Regions from separate parts of the Algoriphagus halophilus genome, predicted to be linked through region 2. Evidence: riboswitches for the same ligand, from Rfam matches in the RefSeq annotation. Region 2 holds a riboswitch; each other region holds the start of a gene.
What was found. Region 2 has a riboswitch for S-adenosylmethionine ahead of BUR11_RS07335 (O-acetylhomoserine aminocarboxypropyltransferase/cysteine synthase family protein). Riboswitches for the same ligand answer to the same signal wherever they lie in the genome.
Positions count from the first base shown of each region.

Region 1: it holds a riboswitch for S-adenosylmethionine, as region 2 does, so the genes downstream of both, BUR11_RS05015 (homocysteine S-methyltransferase family protein) here and BUR11_RS07335 (O-acetylhomoserine aminocarboxypropyltransferase/cysteine synthase family protein) in region 2, are expected to answer to the same signal.
Region 3: it holds a riboswitch for S-adenosylmethionine, as region 2 does, so the genes downstream of both, BUR11_RS18545 (trans-sulfuration enzyme family protein) here and BUR11_RS07335 (O-acetylhomoserine aminocarboxypropyltransferase/cysteine synthase family protein) in region 2, are expected to answer to the same signal.

Region 1 is NZ_FSRC01000001.1:1,174,925-1,183,189, reverse strand. It holds gene metH (methionine synthase) at 1-1,661, opposite strand, end outside; gene BUR11_RS05015 (homocysteine S-methyltransferase family protein) at 1,666-2,715, opposite strand; SAM riboswitch class I at 2,774-2,871, opposite strand; gene BUR11_RS05010 (hypothetical protein) at 2,954-4,270, opposite strand; gene BUR11_RS05005 (PAS domain S-box protein) at 4,330-8,265, opposite strand, start outside.
Region 2 is NZ_FSRC01000001.1:1,741,322-1,749,586, reverse strand. It holds gene BUR11_RS07360 (DUF3098 domain-containing protein) at 1-205, opposite strand, end outside; gene BUR11_RS07355 (cell division protein FtsX) at 207-1,097, opposite strand; gene pdeM (ligase-associated DNA damage response endonuclease PdeM) at 1,153-1,803, opposite strand; gene BUR11_RS07345 (DUF2147 domain-containing protein) at 1,884-2,327, shown strand; gene BUR11_RS07340 (homoserine O-acetyltransferase family protein) at 2,347-3,399, opposite strand; gene BUR11_RS07335 (O-acetylhomoserine aminocarboxypropyltransferase/cysteine synthase family protein) at 3,406-4,707, opposite strand; SAM riboswitch class I at 4,896-5,004, opposite strand; gene can (carbonate dehydratase) at 5,092-5,745, opposite strand; gene BUR11_RS07325 (SulP family inorganic anion transporter) at 5,742-7,277, opposite strand; gene argH (argininosuccinate lyase) at 7,387-8,265, opposite strand, start outside.
Region 3 is NZ_FSRC01000003.1:428,676-436,940, reverse strand. It holds gene BUR11_RS18565 (M14 family metallopeptidase) at 1-2,043, opposite strand, end outside; gene BUR11_RS18560 (ribose-phosphate pyrophosphokinase) at 2,472-3,398, shown strand; gene BUR11_RS18555 (50S ribosomal protein L25/general stress protein Ctc) at 3,426-4,004, shown strand; gene pth (aminoacyl-tRNA hydrolase) at 4,085-4,645, shown strand; SAM riboswitch class I at 4,704-4,807, shown strand; gene BUR11_RS18545 (trans-sulfuration enzyme family protein) at 4,919-6,091, shown strand; gene BUR11_RS18540 (CBS domain-containing protein) at 6,145-6,606, opposite strand; gene BUR11_RS18535 (FG-GAP-like repeat-containing protein) at 6,727-8,265, opposite strand, start outside.

The DNA of each region.
Region 1 (8,265 bases), 570 kb from region 2:
GCATATGTCTCCTTTATCTTTAATCTGTAAGCCTCTTTCGTCTCCTCCGAAATTGCTTCCCCTGCAATAGGTACGGATTTACTAGCGTCTGTCACATGAACGACAGTCCCGCTGTAAACCGGATCTATCTTAACTGCGGTATGAATTCTAGAAGTCGTAGCTCCTCCAATTAACAAAGGAATTTTCAACCCTTGTCTTTCCATTTCGGAAGCCACATTGACCATTTCATCTAATGAAGGGGTAATCAATCCACTCAAACCTATGATATCCACTTTATTTTTGATCGCTTCGTCAATGATTTTCTGTGCATCCACCATCACTCCCAAATCGATGATTTGGTAGCTATTACAAGCTAAGACAACTCCAACGATATTTTTCCCAATATCATGCACATCTCCTTTGACCGTTGCCATCAAAATTTTCTTCAAGGAGCTTTCTTCCTGCCCCTCTTCTGGTAAAGGCATAAAAGGCTCCAGGTAAGCAACTGCCTTTTTCATCACTCTAGCAGACTTAACTACCTGGGGAAGAAACATTTTACCTTCTCCAAATAAATCTCCTACCACATTCATTCCATCCATTAATGGTCCTTCAATCACCTTTAATGGGTTAGTTAATTCCAATCTTGCCGCTTCAGTATCCTCGACAATAAAGTCCAAAATTCCTTTGACCAAGGCATGTTCGATTCTTTTGGCTACCGGGTCAGATCTCCAAGCCTCATTGACCACTTCTTTCTTGCCCGAAGTTTTTACTGTTTCAGCAAATTCCAACAATTGCTCAGTAGCATCTTCTCTTCGATCAAAAAGAACATCTTCTACTTTTTCCAGCAAGTCCTTAGGAATGTCATCGTAGACTTCCAGCATGGTAGGATTGACAATACCCATGTCCATCCCATGATGGATAGCATGGTACAAAAAGGCCGCATGCATGGCTTCCCTTACCGGGTTATTTCCTCGAAAAGAAAAACTGACGTTACTAACTCCTCCACTCACCTTGGCTCCCGGCAAGTTCTCTTTGATCCATTTGGTAGCCAAGAAAAAGTCCAAAGCATTTCTTCTATGCTCCTCCATTCCTGTTGCTACTGGAAATATATTAGGATCGAAAATGATATCCTGGGGATTAAACTTGACTTGATCTACCAGGATTCTATAACTACGTTCACAAATTTCAATTCTACGATCATAAGTATCGGCCTGACCATCTTCGTCAAAAGCCATTACCACCACTGCTGCTCCAAATTTCTTGATCGTTTTGGCTTGGCTGATAAACTCCTCTTCCCCATTCTTCAGGGAAATAGAGTTTACGATCCCTTTCCCCTGAATACATTTTAATCCAGCCAAAATAATAGCCCATTTAGAGCTATCAATCATGATGGGAATTCTACTGATTTCTGGTTCGGAGGCTATCAAATTTAAAAATTTGACCATGGCCATTTCTCCATCAAGCATCCCTTCGTCCATACAGACATCCAAAACCTGAGCACCACCTCTTACTTGATCCAATGCTACTTCAAGCGCCTCATCATATTGACCATTTAAGATCAATCTTGCGAATTTTTTAGAACCTGTAATATTGGTTCTTTCGCCTATGTTGACAAAGTTGATTTCGGGAGTCAAAACCAATGGTTCTAACCCAGATAATTTCATGTAATGATTCGTTTCCATCGCCTCAATCCAGGGTTTCTTCTACTTCTTGTTGTAATTTTCTTGGCTCGTAGCCTGCTGCAAGTTTTGCCAGTGCGGCAATATGCTCAGGAGTAGTCCCGCAGCAACCTCCTAAGACATTGAGCATGCCCTCTTTTAAAAAGTCTCTTACTTGATCAGCCATTTCATTCGCTCCCTGATCATATGCTCCAAATTCATTGGGCAATCCCGCATTGGGATAAGCACTCACATAGAATGGCGCTTTTTGAGCCAATACTTTCAAATAAGGTCTTAATTCCTTTGCTCCCAAGGCGCAATTCAAACCGACTGACAGCAAGGGAACATGGGATACAGAAATCAAGAATGCCTCTGTGGTTTGGCCTGAAAGGGTTCTTCCGGAAGCATCTGTAATCGTTCCAGAAATCATGATTGGAATTCCTCCATCTTGAGGATCCAATGGAATTCCCCGTTCTTCATAGACATCCTGGATTGCATAAAGTGCGGCTTTCGCATTCAGGGTATCAAAAATCGTTTCTACCAATAGTATATCAGCACCTCCATCAAGCAATCCTCTGACCTGCTCGGCATAGGCTGTCGCAAGCTGATCAAAGGTGATAGCTCGATACCCTGGATCATTGACGTCTGGAGATAGCGAGGCGGTTCGATTGGTAGGGCCAATTGCTCCTGCTACAAATCTTGGTTTGTCAGGAGTTTTAGCACTATATTCTTCAGCAACTTCACGGGCCAATTTTGCCGATTCATAATTGATAGCATAGGCTAAATGAGGAAGATCATAGTCTTCTTGCGCAATAGTGGTTCCTGAAAAGGTATTGGTTTCTATAATATCTGCACCAGCATCTAAATACTCTGCATGAATTGCCTTGATGATATCAGGCCGGCTAAGAGACAATAAGTCATTATTGCCCTTCAAAGCCTTGGGATGATTAGCCAATTCAGGTGTTCTAAAATCTTCTTCCGTAAGGGTATAACGTTGGATCATTGTCCCCATCGCACCATCCAGAATTAGAATTCTTTTAGAAAATTGCTGAAGTAGAAGTTCGGTTCTGTTTTGCATCATTATTATTTTATACAGCTAATCGAGCAAAACACGGAAAAAAGTACCTGGACTTATCCGCTCATCTGTTCCCGAAAATCGGGATGGGAGTTAGCACCTTGGCTACAGGTTGCTAAGACGTCTTAGGGCCCTTCCCTCGGTCTTTCTCGATAAGCAGACCAAAGGTAATATCATTTTGCCAATAAAACAGATTGTCTGGTCAAATTTGCTGGGTGGATTAAATTTTATTGCTTTGCGACTAAGGCCTGATCCCTAATCCAAAACTCAAATAAGGAGCGGACATATATCCAGACATGTTAAAGTCTCCTAGTTTGTAATTAGCCAGAGGCAACTCATAGCCAAATGAACTTGTAAGAATCACATCAAATAGATTTCTTTTCCCAATAGGAACCCCATATTCCAGAAAAATTTCTGGCTTGGCCATCAAGCCACTATTCTTTAGGTATCCATCAAAACGTGGCTTTTCAAAAAGTTCTGGAAAATCCGGTTTTCCCTTTTGGGTATTAGTATATCGGATATTTCCATAACCAATCCCTCCCAATACCCCAATAGACATATTTCTATATTGGATAAATTTCATCCCAAGATTCCCATATACACGAAGACTATTCAAAGTATGGTTTCTGATATTGTTCGCTGCCCCATTCATAGCTAAATTATAGACATCCGAACCGTAAAGCAGATTTCCACTTTCGCCTAAAATTCGAAGTCCCCAATTGGAAGGAGAACCATCCAAGGCATTAAAACCAGCTTCCTCCAGCTGCTCATTAAATTCAGTAGGAGAAGTAAAATGAATTCCACTAATCATAGAAACCCCGATACTTGCATCTTTATAAAAGAAATTTCTATCTGGTAAGGTCAATCCGGCGCCAACCCTAATAAATGCACCACTTTGAGCATTGTCAAAAGAAATTCCGTTAAGGTTCCATTTGCCCTCAAAAGGGCTAAATCCATAACCTAATTTCATCAAAACTTCTAAGGCTTCGTTTCTGCCTAGAATATCGAAATCATAACTAAGCTGGAAACCTATTTCAGTTAAAAAATTCCCATAATGTTTGGTGCCTTTTTGGATATCCTTTTTCCTTAGAATATATCCCTGGGATGGATCATTCAAAAAATCACCTAAATTCTCGCTGGGATGTTGTGGTAGCATCTGAAAATTCAAAAATCCTGCTCCCACCGACATATAATGAATGAGTTGAAATCTTGACTCTTCTATAAAGGCATATCCCACATTCAATAAAGCTCTGGATGTTCTATAATATAACTTGTAGTGATCAAACTCACTTTTAGAACCTCTATTATGATAAAGTTCCATCCCGATGACAAAATCATTATACCTTACCTGATACCCCAACCCAATGGTGTTATACCTATTTCTTAGGCCCGTAAGCCCTCTCTCTTCCAGCAATTTATCGAATTGATTCAACTTCGCTCCTGAAGTACCTGCCAAAAAATAGAAGGATGGTCTTTTGGTTACAAGTCTTTGGGCGGAAGCACTGAAGAAAATCCCAAAACAAAGGATTAACAGAAATAATCTTGAAAAAAAAGGCATTTAATCACTCTATTAGAAATAGGCCAACTGGTCCGAAACCTTACAAGGCAAAAGTAATGCTAAACCGACATTTCAGAGTGATCTTTACCGCTTAGATGAAAAATTAATTTTTCGTAGAGTATCTCTGGGACAAATGGCTTTGGAATAAAATCATTAAATCCTATCTCTATTAACTGATCTTTCACCTCTTGAAGTGAAGTCGCTGTCAAAGCTAAAATCGGGGTTTTTCGTTTCATTTCTTGCTGATAGGAACGAATAGATCGGGCTACTTCAAAGCCATCCAACACCGGCATTTGAAGATCCAATAAGACCAAATTAAAATCCTCATCTTTAAATTTTTCAAGAGCTTCTTTCCCATTTGAAACGATGACTAATCTTCCAACTTCCCATTTCTTTAGAAATTTTTGAATAAGAATTTGATTGACATAGTTGTCCTCTGCTACTAAGATGGATGCCTCTTGGAGAGCCTTTCCCAAATCACCTACCCCATCTTTATTTACTACCCGATGTAGTTTTCCTATTTGAAGTTTAGAAGTAAACCTAAAAACACTTCCTCCCCCTTCTCTTGCGCTCACTGAAATTTCACCCCCAAATAATTCTACCAACCTTTTAACAATTGCTAATCCCAGACCGGTACCACCGTATTTTCTAGTGGTGGAAGAAGAAGCTTGTGTGAAAGCCTCAAAAATACTTTCTCGTTTATCTTCAGGTATACCAATCCCACTATCCTCAAACCTAAATTCTATCTCCGTAAATTCATGGTCTCTATGAATTTCTTCAAGGACTATTTTTACAAACCCATGTTCGGTAAATTTAATGGCATTGGATAAGAGGTTGTTGATAATTTGACCTAGCCTGATCGGGTCACTGACCACTTGATTTGGAAGGTTTGGATCAAATTCACAATCTACTGAAACTGACTTTTCATGGGCTTGAAAACTATGAGAATGGACAATTCGAGAAACAACATTTTGAAGATCAAAAGGAACTGACTCCAACTCCACTTTACCGGAATCAATTTTATTGTAATCTAAAATATCATTAATCAGAGCCATTAAGTTCTCTGCTGAAAATTGCAAGGTTTTAAGATTCTCCAATTGATCAGGACGTGGGTTCCCTTCCACTAACAAGTGTGAAAGTCCGATCACCGCATTCATTGGGGTACGGATTTCATGGCTCATCACGGATAAGAATTGAGACTTAATCTGTGAAGCCTGCTCAGCATTTTCCTTGGCTTTCAACAATTCTTTTTGAGCCTCTTTTAGCTTGGAAATATCTCTTGCAATCCCCGTATAATAATTCTCCTTTCCATCTTTGGTTTTAACCATCTTTCCATTGGAATTGAAAACTTTGAATTCACCATTCTTATGCTTCAAACGAAATTCCAAGTATTGATTGACAGAAAGAAAATCCTCAGTGGTTTCGAGCATTTCTTGAAACTTACCCATGTCATCTGGGTTCAGAAACTCAAAAATCGACCTTCCAATTACCTCCTCTGCCTGGTAACCTAAAAACTGCTGCACATTCGGGGAAACGTATTTCAGATCAAATGACTCGGTCAAAGAGAAAATGATTTCTGTAGATTCTTCTACCAAGGTTCTGTACTTCTCTTCCGATTGTAGGAGGTCAATTTTAGCCTGGTGTTCCTCCGTAATGTCCCGAATAATACTCAAGACAAATTCCACCTCATCCCGGATAATGATAGGTCTAAAAATTCTGGAATAATACCGGCCGTTTATTTGAAGTTTAGATTCTATGATCTCCCTTTCATAATAAACCTTGTCCAACAATTCATTCACTTCCTCATAAGAGGTCAGCTGGACATCCCATAAAAACTTCCCTTCAAAATCTTCACTTGACATTCCCCAATTCTCAAAATTGGTTCCTTCTGCCACTATGTATTTCCTCTCTTTATCCAGCAAGAAGATATTGGTACCAGGTATGTTGGAAGCCAAGATTCGGTATTGCCTATCTCGCTCTTCATTGATTTCCTCAAGATTTTTTCGATCATTGATATCTTGAAAAATTCCCTCATGCAGAATAATCTCTCCTGCATCATTGAGTACATCTTGAGTCTGGTCTTCTACCCAAGTATATTTCCCATTGGCATTTCTAAACCGATAAGCTCCTGAAAATGATTGTATTCCTTTCTCAGTTTTAATCGATTTTGCTTTCTCTCTGAATTGACGTGCATCCTCAGGGTACAATAAATCCAGTATAGACTTTTTTTCTTTTAAAAGGGTCTTGGAATCATAGCCAAAGCGACTGATGTTTTCTGAGATATAAACCAATTCAAAATCATTGTTGGGGTCGGTCCTAAAAAGAATGGTTGGACTATTTTCAACAATCATTTGAGCCCTTCGAGCCAACTTTTCGGTTTCATATTTTTCAGTTAGATTTCTTAAGACAAATGAAAACCCAATTTTTTCATTTGTTTCTGAAAAAATAGTCTGGATAGAAATATCAAATGGTTCTAATGGACGGTCAAGAATTTTAATGAACACTTCATTCTTCCATAAGGAAGATTCCCCCTTTTTTATTAAAAATTCATTCAAACTCGCATCCTTGTCCTCAAATTTGAAATACTCTTTGATGCTTCCTGATATAGTTTGTTTCCCACTCTGTCCCAACAACCCTCTAGCAGCTTCATTTAAATAAATGAAATTAAGGTCTGGATCGGTCACCACAATGGGGTCGCTTACCTGCGCTAAAATTTGAGATTGAAGCAGTAAATTTTCCTCAGAGGCCCTTTTATGGGTAATATCTGTACAAAAACCTACCACTTCCACACGTTGATTGAAAAAGTGCTTCCTCGCATCTATTTCGTATTGGATCACCACCTTCTTCTTTTCAGGTGAGAGCATTACAAATTCCCCCGAAGTAGATTTATGGGTGGCAACTGTTTCTTTCAGATTATGGATAAATCCCTGTCGGTACTCTTTTTCCATGCTGTAGATCAACTTGGAAAATTTTGCATAGGTTGGGCTTTCCCCCATACCAAACATATGGGCTAAACCTCCTGAGAAATGAAAACTCTTTCTAGCAGGGATGTACCTCCAGGATCCTGACTTGGCCAGAAGCTCGGTGGTAGCAAGTAAGGTTTCATTTCTTTCTATTTTTCGAAGTAATTGGCCTCCTTGATAAGCTCCGGATAGAATATCCCCCAATTGCCTCAAAATTTGAAGTTCGTTTTCTTCTAAATAACTGGTCAAATTATCAATCTCAAGAACTAACACCCCTTTTAGTTTATGAGAGGAAATTATTGGAACTAAAATGAAAAAAGATTCCTCCGTGGATCGAATGAGTTTCACTTTTCCAAAATCCTCGGATTTTGTTGATTCTTTCACCAAGTCAACTATTGAGACTAATTGAGCATCTGGAATGGAGTATTCACCTTCCTTTTCCCATTTACTTAATATTTCGAATCCCCCATCCTCTGAATTTAAAAATAGGACAGTAGAATATCGAGCGTTCAAAAATGGACTTAAAATCTCCAAGGACTCTTGAAAGTTCTTACTGAGATCTTTTGGGTTTCCATTCAAAAGACGAGAAGAAATTTTATTGATGATATTTTCTAGTTCGAAACGTCTCTGAAGGGAAAGGTCGGTTTGAATATATTCCGTAATATCTCTAGCACTAAAAAGCACTCCTTTGATCTGAGGATGATGCTGAAGGTTTTTGGCAAAACTTTCTATGTAGACTTTTTTACCATTCCCTTGATGAACCCAAAAATCAATATTGACCTCTTGATCTGATTCCAATGCCTCCTCAAAACTCCCCTTTATTATTTCTATAATCCCTGCATCAATCAGTTCCCTAAAATTTTTCCCAAGGAGATCATTTGCATTAAATCCAAGTTTTTGACCGACCGTGGGCCCAACAAACTTATATCGCCCCTCCTGGTCTAAAACAGTGATTAAATCATGCGTATTTGTCAGAATGCTCTCCAGGTATTTTAAACTGAAATCAGATTGGGTTTCATGGGCAAAAGTGGA
Region 2 (8,265 bases):
TTTTCTCGGTTTTAGCGAAAATGGCGTAGAATTCAAAAATAAAACCTGAGAGTGTCACGATGGGACCTAGAGTCAAACCAAGAAAGCCATTTCCATGGGGTTCATTGTCTAATCCAATAATGATAAAACCCACTACAATCAACGCAAAGCCTATGGCCATGAGCTGATAATTTTTTTTAGAGAAAGGAAAATGTGATTTGCTCATGTTAATATAATTCGTCTAACGACATGTTTAAATACTTATTTACTGCTCTTAAGGTACTCAATGCAGATAAAACTCCTCCTACAGCTACTAATACTGCAAAGAGCATAAACAGCATTTGTTCATTGTGTAATAGTCCAAAACCTTCAATATTCGCTTGAGTATATTTCACTAAGCCAAATAAAATCATCGATGCAATAGCTCCTGCCAACATCCCAAAAAACCATGCTCTTGCCAGAAATGGTTTTCTGATAAATGCTCGGGTAGCACCTACTAATTGCATGGACCTGATCAGGAATCGTTGGGAAAACAATGCCAAACGAATGGTATTGTTGATCAGCATAATCACCGTGATAATCAAAATGAGGATGAATCCTCCAAGTACTAGGCTGACTTTCAAAAGATTCTTATTGATGGAATCCACCAAATCCGTCATATAGGAAACCTCAAATATTCCTTCGATGGATTGGAGTTCAGAAACGATTGCATCTAGTTGTTCTGATGTTTGGAATTCTTCCGCAATGGTGATGACAAAACTATCTCTTAAAGGATTGTCTTCTAGAAATTTAGTAAAGTCTTCTCCCGTACTTTCTATAAAAGTAGCTGCTGCTTCCTCATCAGATATAAACCGTAATCCTGTGGTATCGCTCTTTTGGAGTAAAAAGGGACGATTTTCTAAATTCTCTTTAATCGAGGCAATTTCCTCCTCTTCTAAATTCTTATCTAAAAACACTTGGACCTCAATATTCTCTCGAATCATGCTAGTCAGTGACTTCGCCTGTATCAGGATCACTCCAAACAGACCAACAATAAAAAGTGAAAGGGTAGTACTAAATAAGACACTTCCAAATTTGAAATGTCCAAGTATTTTTTTCTTCCTAGGTTGGTTTGCCATAGATTTAGTTTTCTCGTCAAAAATAATCAGCCTATCCCTTATAACCAATCGAAAATCAGGAAAGGATTGGAATCACTTTTTCATTTGTAATACCAAAAACCTGATCTGTGGATCTAGGTTTTATCAATGCTAAACCAGTAAACCTTCCAAAAGCAGGAAGAATTAACTGATTTGGCTTATAATAAAAACAAGATAGTCGAATAGACTGTCTTGCTTTCCCCACAAGTCTTATGCCCGGATGAATATGACCGCATAAATTTATTTTCTGTTCTGGAATTACATCCATGGGTTCATGGGAAAGCATCAGGTCTCCTAACTCAATTGGACTTTTATAAACCGTAAAAGCCGATTGGGTATAGAAACTCGAATCTAATATATCGTGATTACCTAATACCAAATGAAAGCTAACCTGAGAGAACCTTCCCAAAAATTGATTTAACACTTCCCATTGTCCATTCCAATCACTATGAAATAAATCACCCAAAAAATACACATGTTGTGGATGATAGCTTTCTATGATGGATTGAAGATTAGCGAGATCTTCCAAGTGTATAGGTTCTGGGATAGGAATTCCTGATTTTCTAAAATGACTCGCTTTCCCAAAATGTAAGTCAGCTATGAAAACGGAGTTCAAAATAGGCACCCATACTGCTTTTTCTTTTAATAAAATAAGTTTAGTTTTCTGGAAGTTTATCTGTGAAATCACTATTTTCAGGGGATATCTTTAGTAGTCATGTAATTAGTAACCAATCTATTTAATATTAGATTATCAAACTGGTCGATTTTATGAAAAAATGTCAACTAGCTTCAGTTTTATTTTTGGTGTTGATCGTTTCTTCATTTAATAGCAATGCGCAATCTGAATCCCCAATTCTTGGTGTTTGGTACAACACTGAAAAAACAGCTCAGATTCAAATCATGAATACGGGGGACCAATACCTTGGGAAAATCATTTGGTTGGATAATCCTCACAAAGATGGGGCTCCTGTTTTAGATAATGCAAATGAAAAGAAAGAATTAAGAAGTCGTCCTATTATGGGCTTGACGATCTTAGAGGGCTTAAAATATGAGGATGGAATATGGAAAAATGGAAGAATCTATGATCCAAATTCAGGAAAAACCTATTCCTGTGAGGTAAAACTCAAAGGAAAAGAAAAATTAGAAGTGAAAGGCTACCTGGGTTTTTCCTGGCTAGGCAAAACGGTAGAATGGACCAAAGTAGAAAAATAAAGGCGGTGAAATCACCGCCTTATTTATTTTCCAGATAAAATGATTGTAAGAAATAGGAGAGTTGTTCGAATTCAATCAAGAAGGCATCATGTCCTGCGGTAGAATTAATTTCCTTGTAAGTCCCTTTTTTCGCATGTTGGGAAATCAACCTGGATTCTTCAGGCAAAAACAGTAAGTCTGAATTTACTCCAATTGCCAAAATTCTTGCTTGAATTTCACTGAGAGCTTTTTGATGACCACCTCTTTTCCTCCCAAGATCATGACTATCCATGGTTTTACTCAAAATCCAGTAGGATAAGGCGTTAAATCTTTTGGTGATCTTATTGCCTTGATACCTCACATAGGAAGAGGCTCTGAACCCATCGAGTTTTTCCTCCGTATCCAGCTGTTTATTCTGGAAATCATCCGGATGTCTATAACTCAACATGGCCACGGCTCTTGCAGCTTCCAAACCTTTGATTCCCGCATCCTCCTTTTTATCCCCCCATGATTGGTCTGCCTCTATTGCCATTCTTTGCGCCTCATTCAAACCGATTACCCAAGGGCTACTTTTTGAAGTGGATGCAAGTATTACGGCATTTGAAAGCCTTTTCCCCAACAAATAGGCCCATTCCAATCCAACTTGTCCACCTAAAGACCCTCCGATAAGAGTATGGATTTTTTCAATGGATAAATGCACTCTCAACCGCTCTAGACTAGCAGCCAAATCACGTGTAGTCAATTCGGGGAAATCGTAATAAAAAGTGTTTCCAGTAGCTGGATTTACACTTAGTGGACTAGTAGAACCATAACAAGAGCCTAATAAATTAGCGCAGATGATGAAATGTCTGGATGGGTCAAAGAATTTGTCTTCACCTATCAACCCATTCCACCAGTCTGCGGCATTGGAATCTCCCGTCAAGGCATGAATGACCCAGATTACATTTGAACCATCTTCATTTAATTCCCCATACGTAGTATAGCTCAAATCAAACTCCGTGAGGATTTCACCTGATTCTAGTTCTAAAGGGGTACTCGAATGGAACAATTCCTGGGACATGGTAATCGTTGCGAATTGACTTTTTAAATTCATTAATACTTATAATTTTTCAAATGCTTGTTGCAAATCTGCCTTGATATCATCAATGTGCTCGATACCAACAGAAACTCGCAATTGGGTAGGGGTGACACCTGCTGCCAATTGTTCCTCATCGGATAATTGTTGGTGAGTAGTAGCAGAAGGTTGAATAATTAAGGTTTTGGCATCCCCCACATTGGCAAGGTGTGATACCAGTTCAAGACTATTGATAAAAGTGGAAGCTTCCTCTTTTTCCCCTTTTATTTCAAAGCTTAATACTCCACCAAATCCATTTCTTAAATATTTTTTAGCCAAAGCATGGTAAGGAGAAGAAGGGAGACCAGGGTAGTTCACCTTTTGAACTTTTGGATGAGCTTCAAGCCAGGTAGCCAAGGCCAGGGCATTGTCTACAGTTCTTTGAACTCTTAAAGAAAGTGTTTCAATTCCCTGAAGCAGTAAGAAGGAGTTGAAAGGAGAAATAGCCGGCCCAAAATCTCGAAGTCCCTCTACTCTTGCGCGTATTGCAAAGGCAATGTTAGGAAGGCCCAGTGGATTATTTTCTCCAAATACTTCCCAGAAGTTCAATCCATGGTATCCTTCTGAAGGCTCGGAAAACTGTGGGTATTTTCCATTCCCCCAATTGTAATTTCCGGCATCAATGATAATCCCTCCGATCGAAGTACCATGCCCCCCAATCCACTTGGTGGCAGAGGAGGTGACGATACTTGCTCCGTGCTTAATAGGTTGGAATAAATAACCACCTGCACCAAATGTATTATCTACTACCAAAGGAATGTCATGCTTCTTTGCCAAAGCAGAAATGGAATCGAAATCAGGAATATTAAATTCTGGGTTTCCAATGGTTTCCAGGTAAATGGCTTTCGTTTTCTCATCAATAAGAGATTCAAAAGAAGCCGCATCATTTCCTTTGGCAAATCTTGCATCTATGCCTATTCTTTTAAAAGCGACCTTAAACTGATTGTAAGTACCTCCATATAAAAATGAAGTAGAAACAAAATTGTCCCCCGCACTCATGATATTATTTAAAGCCAAAAACTGCGCTGCTTGACCTGAAGCAGTCGCTACGGCCGCCACTCCTCCTTCAAGGGCCGCCATCCTGTTTTCAAACACCTCTGTAGTAGGATTCATGATCCTGGTATAGATGTTTCCGAATTCTTTTAATCCAAATAGATTAGCGCCATGCTCCGCACTATTAAACACATAGGAAGTGGTTTGATAAATTGGGACTGCCCTGGCATTGGTAGCTGTATCAGGCTGGTGACCAGCATGTAGTTGAAGGGTTTCAAATTTTAAGTTTGACATAGTTATTAGGGATTTAATGAAAAGATAGGGTAGTGGGTACCCTTAAATATTAAAAGATTGATACAAAATGGGGAATGCGACAAAACCGCCCCTTGAGAGCAAAGGATGTTCTTATTCCAAAAACGGAAATTAAAAACTGCTAGTACCGATAAAGGGAAGAGATTAAATCCAACGTTCATGCCGCAAAGAATTTATAGTTCCATTCGAGACCTTCTCAAATGGCAGGAATTGGCACCTTGGACTTTCCAGGTTGCCAGAGGGTCAATGAGCCTGTCTCTCGCCTCTTCTTTATAAATCCTAGCACTTAAAAAGTGAAGGATGATGCAAATAAATAGCCCTTATTTTGATTTTCAAAACAAAATCTGTTTTTGGGACTAAATATTTCTAAAAGATCTTATCTAACTGATTCGGGTCGTATCTAAAAATTGGATGAATATTTTCAAAATCAGGCTCAATTTTTATCAATTCAGATACCTTCCCATTATCTATTCCGTACACCCAACCAAAAATGTGAGGAGCCTTCCTTGTCTTCCATGCTTTTTGGATAATGGATGTTTTAATGAGATCCTGGCATTGTTCAATGACATTGTACTCTACAAGTTTATTCACTCTACTTTCCTCATCTTCTATAGCATCCAATTCTTGGCTATAGGTTTTATAAACCTCTTTGATATTGCGAAGCCACTTATTGATTAAACCAAGATGATTATGCCCTAGCGCAGCACTTACCCCACCACAGCCGTAATGTCCACAAACGATGATGTATTCCACTTCCAATACTTCTACTGCATATTGTAATACACTTAACAAATTCAAGTCAGTGTGAACCACCATATTGGCAATATTCCTATGTACAAAAATCTCTCCCGGGTCTGTCCCTGTGATCTCATTTGCAGGAACACGGCTATCTGAACATCCAATCCATAAGAATTTTGGCTTTTGCTGCTTTGACAATCGCTCAAAGAATGAGCCGTCAGTTTCAGTCATTTCTTCTGACCATGCCTTATTTTGAAGTAATAGTTTTTCGTAAGGGTTCATACAGTTTTGGTTAATTTATAACGGAAGCCTTCCGTGGTAACTTCAATATTTTTATCCATGGAGGTCAGAATAAAATCATTCAATACCTCTTGAATGTCATGATCTATGAAACGGGCTTTCTCCGCATTGATAATAACCTGACAACCATTAGGGATTTTGGAAAGCTCTTTCATCAGAGGAGCTTTATTCAAAAAGCTTACATCTTTTTGTAATTGCACTAAATAGTTGCCATTTAATTCTGTGAATCTGATAGATTTTTGGAAGTTGGTCTTGATAACAAAGAATAATCCAAAAGCCATTCCTATTCCAATTCCAATTAATAAATCTGTAAATAAAATGGCTAATACCGTCACTACGAATGGGATAAATTGAGACCATCCTTTTTCATATACTGAAACAAAAATGGCAGGTTTGGCGAGTTTATATCCCACTAAAAATAGAATGGCAGCTAAGCAGCTTAAGGGGATTTGATTCAATACTCCAGGGATTGCCAATATCAAAACCATGAGTAAGATCCCATGAAAAACAGCAGACATTTTTGTTTTTGCGCCACTGGAAATATTTGCGGTACTTCTGACAATAACAGCAGTTACAGGAAGTCCACCAATTAATCCAGATATAGAATTTCCTATTCCTTGAGCCACCAGTTCTCTGGAGGAAGGTGTAATTCTTTTTTGTGGATCCATCTTATCTGCAGCATCCACACTCAACAAGGTCTCAATAGAACCAATCACTGCTAAGGTGACTGCGATTACCCAAAAGGAACTATCCATTATTAAAGAAAAATCAGGGAAAGTGATAAGGTTTCCTAACTCACCGAAATTTGATACGGTAGGAATGGTCACTAAATGTTCTCCATCCAAAATCCACTCTGGCTTCCAAAAAGAATAACTCGCATTAATCAAAATTCCGGAAACCACAGCCCATAGGGCGCCTGGTACCAATCCAAGGATTCGATGGTTCTTAATCTGAGGTTGCTCAAATGCAATCAATATCCCCAACGCTACAAGCACAATAACAATTGCTCCTGGGCTATTGAATTCAAATGCGTACCATATTTCTGAAAACGTGTTGTGATTATCACTTTGTAAAAAAGCCTCATCACCCATGGTATCTTTATCATAGCCCAAAGCATGAGGAATCTGTTTTAAAATCAATATTAATCCAATGGCTGTCAGCATTCCTTTAATGACAGAATGTGGGAAATAATATCCCAACACCCCAGCTTTGGCTAAGCCTAAACCTAGTTGAATGAAACCTGCAAAAACCAAACAAGCTAAAAAGAGGGGGAAAGTTCCTAATGAGGAAATAGAGTCTAATACGACCACTGTTAATCCAGCAGCAGGCCCACTTACACTGACATGAGAACCTGAAATTGATCCCACTACTATTCCTCCCACAATCCCAGCAATCAAACCGGACATAGGAGGGGCCCCACTTGCAATGGCAATTCCCAGACAAAGAGGCAGGGCAACTAAAAATACAACTAGGCTAGACTTTAGATCATATTTAAGATTTTCTCCAAAAAGCATAAGATAAATTAACAATTGTCTAAAATTCAACTCTAGGTATACGTAAAACCCAGTCTAAAGTATCAATATTATACAATATTATTCGGCTTTTTCGAATTAATAAAGAAGATTAACTCAGTAAATCCTCAAATGATTGATCTATTTTACTAAAGTTAAACCCTTCAACAGCACGATCCATTTTTGCTTGAATTTCGGTCAAACATAGATTCCCAATACTACCTTCATGGGTATGTGAAATTTTACTTTGGTCTGGAGAAAAATTATCTGATTCAATATCCAAGCCTACTTGCTTATATGCATCTCTAAAGGGTATACCATTCAAAACCAACTCGTTCACCACTTCCACAGAAAACACGTGCTTATAAAAAGGATCTTGAAGAATTTCTTCTTTGATTTTAATGGATTTCAACATAAAAGAGCACATTTCCAAACAATCTTTCATCGTTTCAATTGCTGGAAAAATTTCTTCTTTCAACAATTGCAAATCCCGATGATACCCTGTTGTGGTATTCGTCAATAATAGATTGATTGTATTTGGAACAGCTTGAACCTGATTGGTTTTGGCCCGCATCAACTCAAATACATCTGGATTCTTCTTATGAGGCATGATGCTACTTCCCGTAGTCAATTCATCCGGAAATGAAATAAACCCAAAGTGCTGGTTCATAAACAAACAGATATCACTTGCCAATTTATTCAAGGTACCTGCCAATCCTGCAAGACCAAAAGCAATGGTTCTTTCCGTTTTTCCCCTGCTGTTTTGTGCATTGATTACATTATGATGGAGATCGGCAAAACCTAATAATGAAGTGGTATAAGTTCGGTCAAGAGGGAAGCTTGATCCGTAACCAGCAGCGGAACCCAAAGGATTCTTATTCGCTAAATCAAAGGAAGCCTGAAGTAATCCCATGTCTTCGGTAATGCTTTCAGCAAAGGATCCAAACCATAAACCAAAGGAAGAAGGCATGGCTAATTGCGTATGCGTATA
Region 3 (8,265 bases), on a different contig from region 2:
TGGGAAATGAAATTGTTCCATCATCCATCTTACCCAACCGGAAGGCATAGAGCCTCCGTAATAATCAAAAAGACCAATTCTTGCGGGCTTGATTTCAGTTGCTCCTGAGGGTTGCTTCGTGGCAATAGGATACACACCATATTCACTTGCAGCTTTTTCAAGGACTTTTTTACCAGCTCCCCCTACGTAAAATGAGCCCGCAGGCAACCCATTTACCGGAGAAGTAGTTCTGTATACTTTGACTTTCGCTTGAAGCAAGTCATTTACAGCCATAAAGCTATTATTTCCTCTTGCATCGAGCAGGTATCCTGAGCCATTGACCAAATCTTTTGACTCCGGAGTCAATAATTCACCATACGGCATTCGCTCAAAAGGCCCGTCAAAATCATCCATGATTCGATCTACCTCAGAACCCATTTGGTAAGCTAAAGTCCAACCTGCAGCATCATAAGGTCTAATAGGAGGTCCTCCTGGGTACAAGAAATCATTCGGATGGTCTTGAGGCTCGAACATGTCAATCACATGAGGTCTAAAAGCCTGATCCGTCTTCACAATGTAGGATCCCGCCGGATAAGACTTCCCATTTACTGTGAAATCTGCCGTCGCTTTATGAACTAAAATCCCTGACTTTATCAATGCATTCAAGAATTTAATCGCAGTTGGGAAATCTGGCTGATCTGCAGACAAAATATAACCTCTTGGGTCTCTTCTGTCAGGGTCTTGGTAAACGGAGTCATAAAACTGTTTTGGGATTCCAGATCTAAAGCCAAAATAAACTGCATCCTCATCTTCCTCAGATTTTTTCTTTTGGGAAGCTTGAAATGCATCCTGTACGGCTTTGGCATATTTTGGATACATGGTCCAGTTGTCCTTGCTCCCCTTTTCAATTGAATTCCTACCCATCAAATAGATGTTGTAAAGCAATTCGTCTCCATGTCTTACTGCATGGTTTAGGATGGCATAGTTGAGAGATACAGAGTAGTCGATGGATCTTCTAAAGTGCCAATCTTGTGGAGCCACTGGGTAAGGAGTACCATTATTAGGAATTAATCTATCCGGAACCAATGGAACAGAAGAAGGGGTCGGACTACCAATAATTTCAGTCAAAATCCCGATGATGTTATGATAGTAAGGAGTAGTTCTTAGGCCTCCATTCCACCAAGTTGAAAAAACTGAACCGTCTAATCTGGTATAACCTGGTTTATCTTCTTGATGTAATCTATTGATCATGGCAGCCCCTACTCCATCTAAACTGGTAATAATTAGCGGATCAAAAACATGGTTGAAGGGATCTCTATAAGGAGGTCCTGCCACTACTGTCCCTGCTGGTCCAGATTGGTGGTGATTGTAAATAATCTGAGGGATCCATTCTACATATTGTTGAAGTGACATATTTGCCGCCTCACTCATATTATTCATGTAAAAATCCCTGTTATTATCATGCCCAACATATTTCTGATAAAGGATGGGAATATTCTGATTTCTTTTTTCGGGGTCTTCCTCACTCATGTACCAATCAGAAACAATCTCCATTCCGTCAGGATTGGCATGAACCAAAAGGATAATAACATTATCCAAAATCTTCATGGTCTCCTCATCAGTTCTGGAAGCCAATTGATACAACGTTTCGATTAATTGATGGGGACCTACCACTTCCGTAGAATGAAGACCTCCATCAATCCAAACTACTGGTTTTCCTTCAATTACCAGGCTCTCTGCCTCTTCTTTGGTTATTTCAGCACGAGCAAGGGTTTGGGAAATTTCCTTATATCGATCTAATTTTTCGAAATTGGCGGGAGCAGTTACGATCATCATGGGATGGGATCTTCCATACTCCGTTTTTCCTATCTCTACCAATTTTACTCGGTCACTGGCATCAGCAACTTTTTTAAAATATTCTTCTGATTGAGAGAAGGTGGCTAGCTTATAATCATCACCAATATCAAACCCAAAATGAGATTTAGGTGTTGGGATGGATTGAGCAAAAAGTCCAAATGACCAAATGCTCAATAGTAATGTAAAGAGCGTAAAACGTTTTTTCATGTGATAATTTTTGGTTGATGGTTGATTAAACCATTTCTAAAATACTATGAAAAAAAAAGGTTTGCATTCCACTTACATACTTTCTGTCTTTTTTTACAGGATCGGAACTATACGTCAATGAAGTTTAATTGAAATAGAAAAATTTCAAATTTTTAAAATAAATCATCGATTTTCAGATCGAAACAAGACCAAAAATTAAGTTTTATTTGGAATGATAAACATGGGCAAACGGAGGGTTGTACAAGAGACCCTTCAGAAATCAGGTCCCTAAAGTCTATTTCATCTTGATTAAAGAATGAAAATTCCAATCAAATAAAGTCTTTGCAAACATATATTTTGAATGAATTCCATTTGATTTAGCCTTACCATCAATTTTTACTATTTTTGCCTCTGAAACCTTTCTTTCTTCTCCGAATAAACCACCGAATATGTCCGAAGTCAAAATCTTCTCAGGCGGAAACAGCCTTGTTTTAGCAGAAAAAATAGCAAAAAACTACGGTAAAAAACTTGGCGATCTAACCATGTCAAAATTCAGCGATGGGGAAATGTCTCCAAGCTTTGATGAGTCAATTCGAGGATGCACTGTGTTTTTAATCCAGAGCACGAACCCACCAAGTGACAATCTTTTGGAACTTTGCCTAATGATAGATGCTGCTAAGCGAGCAAGTGCTTATAAGGTATGTGCTGTTATTCCTTACTTTGGATATGCCAGACAAGATAGAAAAGACCGTCCAAGGGTTTCCATTGCAGCGAAAGCAATTGCCAATATGATTACCTCAGCAGGAGCAGACAGGATTATGACTTGCGACCTACATGCTGGACAAATTCAAGGTTTTTTTGACCTACCTTTGGATCACTTGAATGGATCAGCTATCTTTGTGCCCTATTTGAGCGGACTCAGCTTAAACAACATGATTTTCGCGGCACCAGATGTCGGGGGAGTTGCAAGAGCAAGAGCCTATGCTAAGCACTTTGAAGTGGAAATGGTAGTCTGTGATAAGCACAGAAAAAGAGCCAATGAAATTGCTTCAATGCAGGTAATCGGGGATGTTGAAGGGAAAGACGTGATTTTAGTGGATGATTTGGTGGATACTGCCGGAACCTTGTGCAAAGCAGCTCAAATCATCATGGAAAAAGGAGCTACTTCCGTAAGAGCCATAGTAACTCATGGCGTTCTTTCTGGAAAGGCTTATGAAAATATTGAAAATTCAGTTTTGGAAGAATTGGTGATCACAGACACCATCCCTTTAAAACAAAAATCTTCAAAAATTAAAGTATTGACAGTAGCAGACTTATTTGCCAAAGCTATACATGCGGTAACGGGTCACACTTCTATCAGTTCTTTATTCATTTAAGAACCAATTTTATTAAATATATATCTTATGAAAACACTTGAGATTATAGGGTTTAAAAGAGCAAATCTCGACAGTGCCTCTCTAAATGAAATCAGAGAAAGCGGCAATGTTCCCTGTGTAGTTTATGGACCAGGTATTCCTGAGCAAATCCACTTCTCTTCTCCAATCATTTTGTTTAGAGATTTGATTTACACTCCAGAAGTACATTTAGTAGAATTGAACATTGAAGGAACAATCGTAAAGGCTGTTTTGAAAGATGCGCAATTCCACCCAGTAAGTGAAACTTTGCTTCATGCAGATTTCATGGCTTATACTGAAGACAAGCCAATCAAATTTGAAATTCCTGTAAAAGTTGTTGGTAACTCTCCAGGTATCGCAAAAGGTGGTAAGCTTGAATTCAAAACAAGAAAGCTTAAAGTAAAAGGATTGGCATCTCAACTTCCTGATTTTATCGAAGCAGATATTTCAAACCTTGATTTAGGTAAATCTTTCAAAGTAGCTGAATTATCAGCTGATGGATTCGAAATCCTAACTAGCCCTAATGTTTCTCTTGTTACGATCGGTATTCCAAGAGCACTTAGAGGAAAGAAAACTGAAGAAGCTTAATCTTCATAGCATCAACACAGAAATCCTGCCCTTTAAAACGGGCAGGATTTTTTATTTTTACGCATTGATCAACCCCTCTTATGAAATACCTCATTGTAGGCTTGGGAAATATCGGGCCTGAATACGAATTGACTCGACATAATATTGGTTTTCTTACTGTAGATCGGCTCGCAGACAAAGAATCCATTTCTTGGGAAAGTAATCGACTTGCCTTTAAATCAGAATTTAAATACAAAGGAAGGTCCATCCACTTGATCAAGCCTACTACCTATATGAACCTCAGTGGGAAAGCCATGAACTACTGGATGAAGGAACTGAATATCCCCAAAGAAAATGTCTTGGTTCTGGTTGATGATGTAGCCATTCCTTTTGGAAGTCTTCGAATGAAACCAAAGGGTAGTGCTGCCGGGCATAATGGCCTGAAAAATATTGAAGCACTGACTGGGGGACAAAACTACCCCCGATTGAGAATGGGTATTGGGGATGATTATCCAAAAGGAAGGCAGGTCGATTATGTGTTAGGCAAGTTTACGCAAGATGAATTTATAGAACTTCCTCTCATCATGGATAAAGCCATCGAGATGATATTGTCATTTTGTACGATAGGAATCGAACGAACGATGAATCAATACAATAATTAAATCAATAGATTTGGAAATACCCGAAACACGGGTTTACTTTGTATCACTTCAGGCAACTGATTTATAAAGAAGAGGCGAGAGAATAGGCTCATTGACCCTCTGGCAACCATCCCCCTTGGGCGGAAAGGTGCCAAGTCCTACCCTTAGCGGGAACTATAAATTGGCTTTAAAAACAAAAATCCCCTTTTTAGTTCGATTTGACCGCTTTTGGTTTGACTTTCTCAAACTAACTAGAGCCTATCTATGTCATACCAATAAATAAGGCATTCCGTGATGAGCAAGCATTTTGAAACTAATTCCATCCGAATCACTCCGTCGAAATCGAATCAAAAGGAGCATTCAGCTCCGATTTACCTTACTTCCAGCTTTACATTTGAATCTGCCGAAGAAGCAAGAGCTACCTTTTCTGAAGAGATACAGGGTAATATTTATTCAAGATATGCCAATCCCAATTCAAGCGATCTAATTGAGAAAATCTGTGCAGCAGAAGGTACTGAGATGGGTATTGCCACAGCATCTGGAATGGCAGCCATGTTTGGAAGTATTGCTTCTTTATTACAACAGGGAGATCATGTCCTAGCATCAAGATCTTTGTTCGGGTCTACGCACCAATTGTTAACTCGAGTATTTCCTAAATGGGGCATCACCTCAACTTATGGGGATATTTCTGATATTGACAACTGGGAAAAGTTAGTGCAGCCTAACACCAAAATGCTTTTTATTGAGACTCCGTCCAACCCTGGACTGGAAATTATTGATTTGGAATGGGCGGGCAACTTCGCCAAGGTACATAATCTGATATTGGTAGTGGACAATTGTTTTGCTACTCCTTATTTACAACAACCCGCTAAATGGGGCGCACATATTGTCACCCATAGTGCCACGAAATATATTGATGGTCAGGGAAGAGTGCTTGGAGGCTTGATTCTTGGAACCGCAGAATTAATGAAGGAAGTGCAGTTTTTCACCAGACATACTGGGCCTGCTATTTCCCCATTTAATGCTTGGATACTTTCCAAAAGTATGGAAACCCTGGGGGTGAGAATGGACAGACATTGCGAAAACGCTTTAAAGACTGCCCAGTATTTTGAAGGGAATTCAGAATTAGAAAACGTAAAATATCCTTTCTTAAAATCACATCCCCAACATCATTTGGCCATCAAACAAATGAAACATGGTGGAGGCATTATTACTTTGACCGTAAAAGGTGGAGAAGAGCGTGCAAGGAAATTTATTGATCATCTTCAAATGATTTCAATTACTGCCAATCTAGGGGATAGTAGAAGTATTATTACTCACCCGGCTTCTACTACCCATAGCAAATTATCGGTAGAAGAACGGGCAAGAGTCGGGATTTCTGATGGACTCGTAAGACTATCCGTAGGACTAGAACATGTGGATGATATTATTGAAGATGTAGAGAGAGCCTTGCACTTATCCAAATAAAAAATCAAAATGAAAGCGCCCCCATAAGTATTATATGGGGGCGCTTTCTATTTCTACCAGGTTGTTTGTTTGAGTTTAGGAAAAGCCCTTATGACATCACTTAAACTTATTTGACCAATTAACACTCCATCTTTCAATACTGGAAATCTCCTGATTTTTAGTTCCAAAAACTTTTGTGCAGCATCAAAAAGCGATAATTCCTGACCTAAGGTAATCACATCGGTACTCATATGCTCTTTCACTTTACCAGGGAATTTTGGAGTATTGGTATACTTGCCTTTTATTATTTCTTTTAAACAATCCACCTCTGAAATAATTCCAATCAAAGCACCTGATTCGTCTACAACAGGGGCACCGGAGATTTTCCTTTTAGTCAAAACGTCCAACACCTTGTCAATGGTATCATCCGGATGAAAAGTGACCAAATTGGTACTCATATGATCTTTTACTAAAATTTGGGTTGCAGGAGATTTTTTGGGCTCCACCATTCTTACTCCTTGGAAACTCTTTACCATAGATGAAATAATTTTAAGGTGAAAAATAATTTACTGAAAAATTAGCATTTATCAAAACAGAAATCACTAATCCTTATATATTCAATAAATTGATAATATATTTACACTTAAAACAAAATATTATTTCTTTTGATTTTTAAAAACCACAATAGGAGACCATGCCTCCTGAGGTTGTTTATATAAATCATCAAATTCAAAAACTCCCACCACCAAATCAAGGTCACCATCGGCATCTAAATCCCCTTTGGTCATTGTAAGCCAATGTGAATCCTCTTCAATTACTGGTGAATAAGCTTGAAAATCCATCTTCTCATTCTGTTGAAAATAAAGTAGGTTTTGTTTTGGGCTTTGATTTTGATCTGGAAAAAATGAGAGTACAAAAAAATCTTGATCTCCATCTTGATCAAAATCATCTATTTCAAGGCCACTCGCCCCATGCATGGGATAAAACCAAGAAGGTTCAAAATCTAAATCACCTTGGTTTAAAAAGATTCTCACTCCATGAAAGCTTTTCAAAACCTGAGATAGATCCGCATTATCCCCATTGACCAAAATAAGATCCTTTAGGCCGTCTTGGTTAACATCCAGAAATTGGAAATCACTTGATCCAAATGCTGGATGAAATCTTAATAAGATCTTTTCTCTAAATTCTCCCTCCCCTTGATTTAAGAAAGCAAAAAAACCTTCATTTGCTTGTGTCATTAAAACTAGAATATCCAAATCACCATCATCATCCAAATCCTCAATGACTACCCTCCTAGCTCCTGGAGAATTTTTCAATACCTGTTTCTCCCAATGATCCCCATTCGATAGATACAAACTTAACTCTCCAACATGATTCCCAAACTCGCAGACTACTTTATCCAGTATCCCATCTCCATTAAAATCTGCATATTCCAGATTGACTGGTCTTTTCAGGTTTTCCAAAACGGGCTTACTTTTCCAATCTTGTCCTGATTTATAAAATTCATTTACAACCCCAGAGGAATCATTAGAGGGATCCATCACCCCCATGGTCAACAATTCAAATGAATTGGAGCTCTTATCCCAATGAATATCTATTGGAGCGGTATCTGTCGCGATAGAATCCAAGATTTGAAAATTACGACTTGGATCTAGCACAAAAATCGATTTGAAACGATGTCCCAACCAAAGTTTACCAGAACTAGGTTCCACTCTCAAAAGTGTAACTAAATCAGGGTAAAAGTTTGTGAATTTAGGCCGGACTATTTCGAAACCAGGAACCCCTAAATTGATGGAGGCCTTATCAGCTTGTGGGTTGGGAATATCTGGCGCATTGTCTAAATAATAGGTCTTGAGTTTTTCCCAATTATCTTTATTTATAAAAGGAATATCAGAATAAATCCCTTTTGGCACATCCATATCAATGGGCATGATAGTACCAAAATCCTCTTCTAAATAAAGCCCCATCCTTTTCCTCATATCTGGCAGAACTTTGTCTTTCCATGTAGATTTGTCTAAAATCTGAGGCTCTGGCTTTAGATGACAAGTTGCACAATATGCATTTGCTAATTGCTCTCCATTCAAATTTAAGTCTTCGGAGGCTAGCTGCTCAAGCGTTGGCGGAGGTTGTTTTCGCTCAGAAATCGGCTTACAGAAAACCGCTCCTAGCAGAATCAGTGAATAAATGGCTATTAA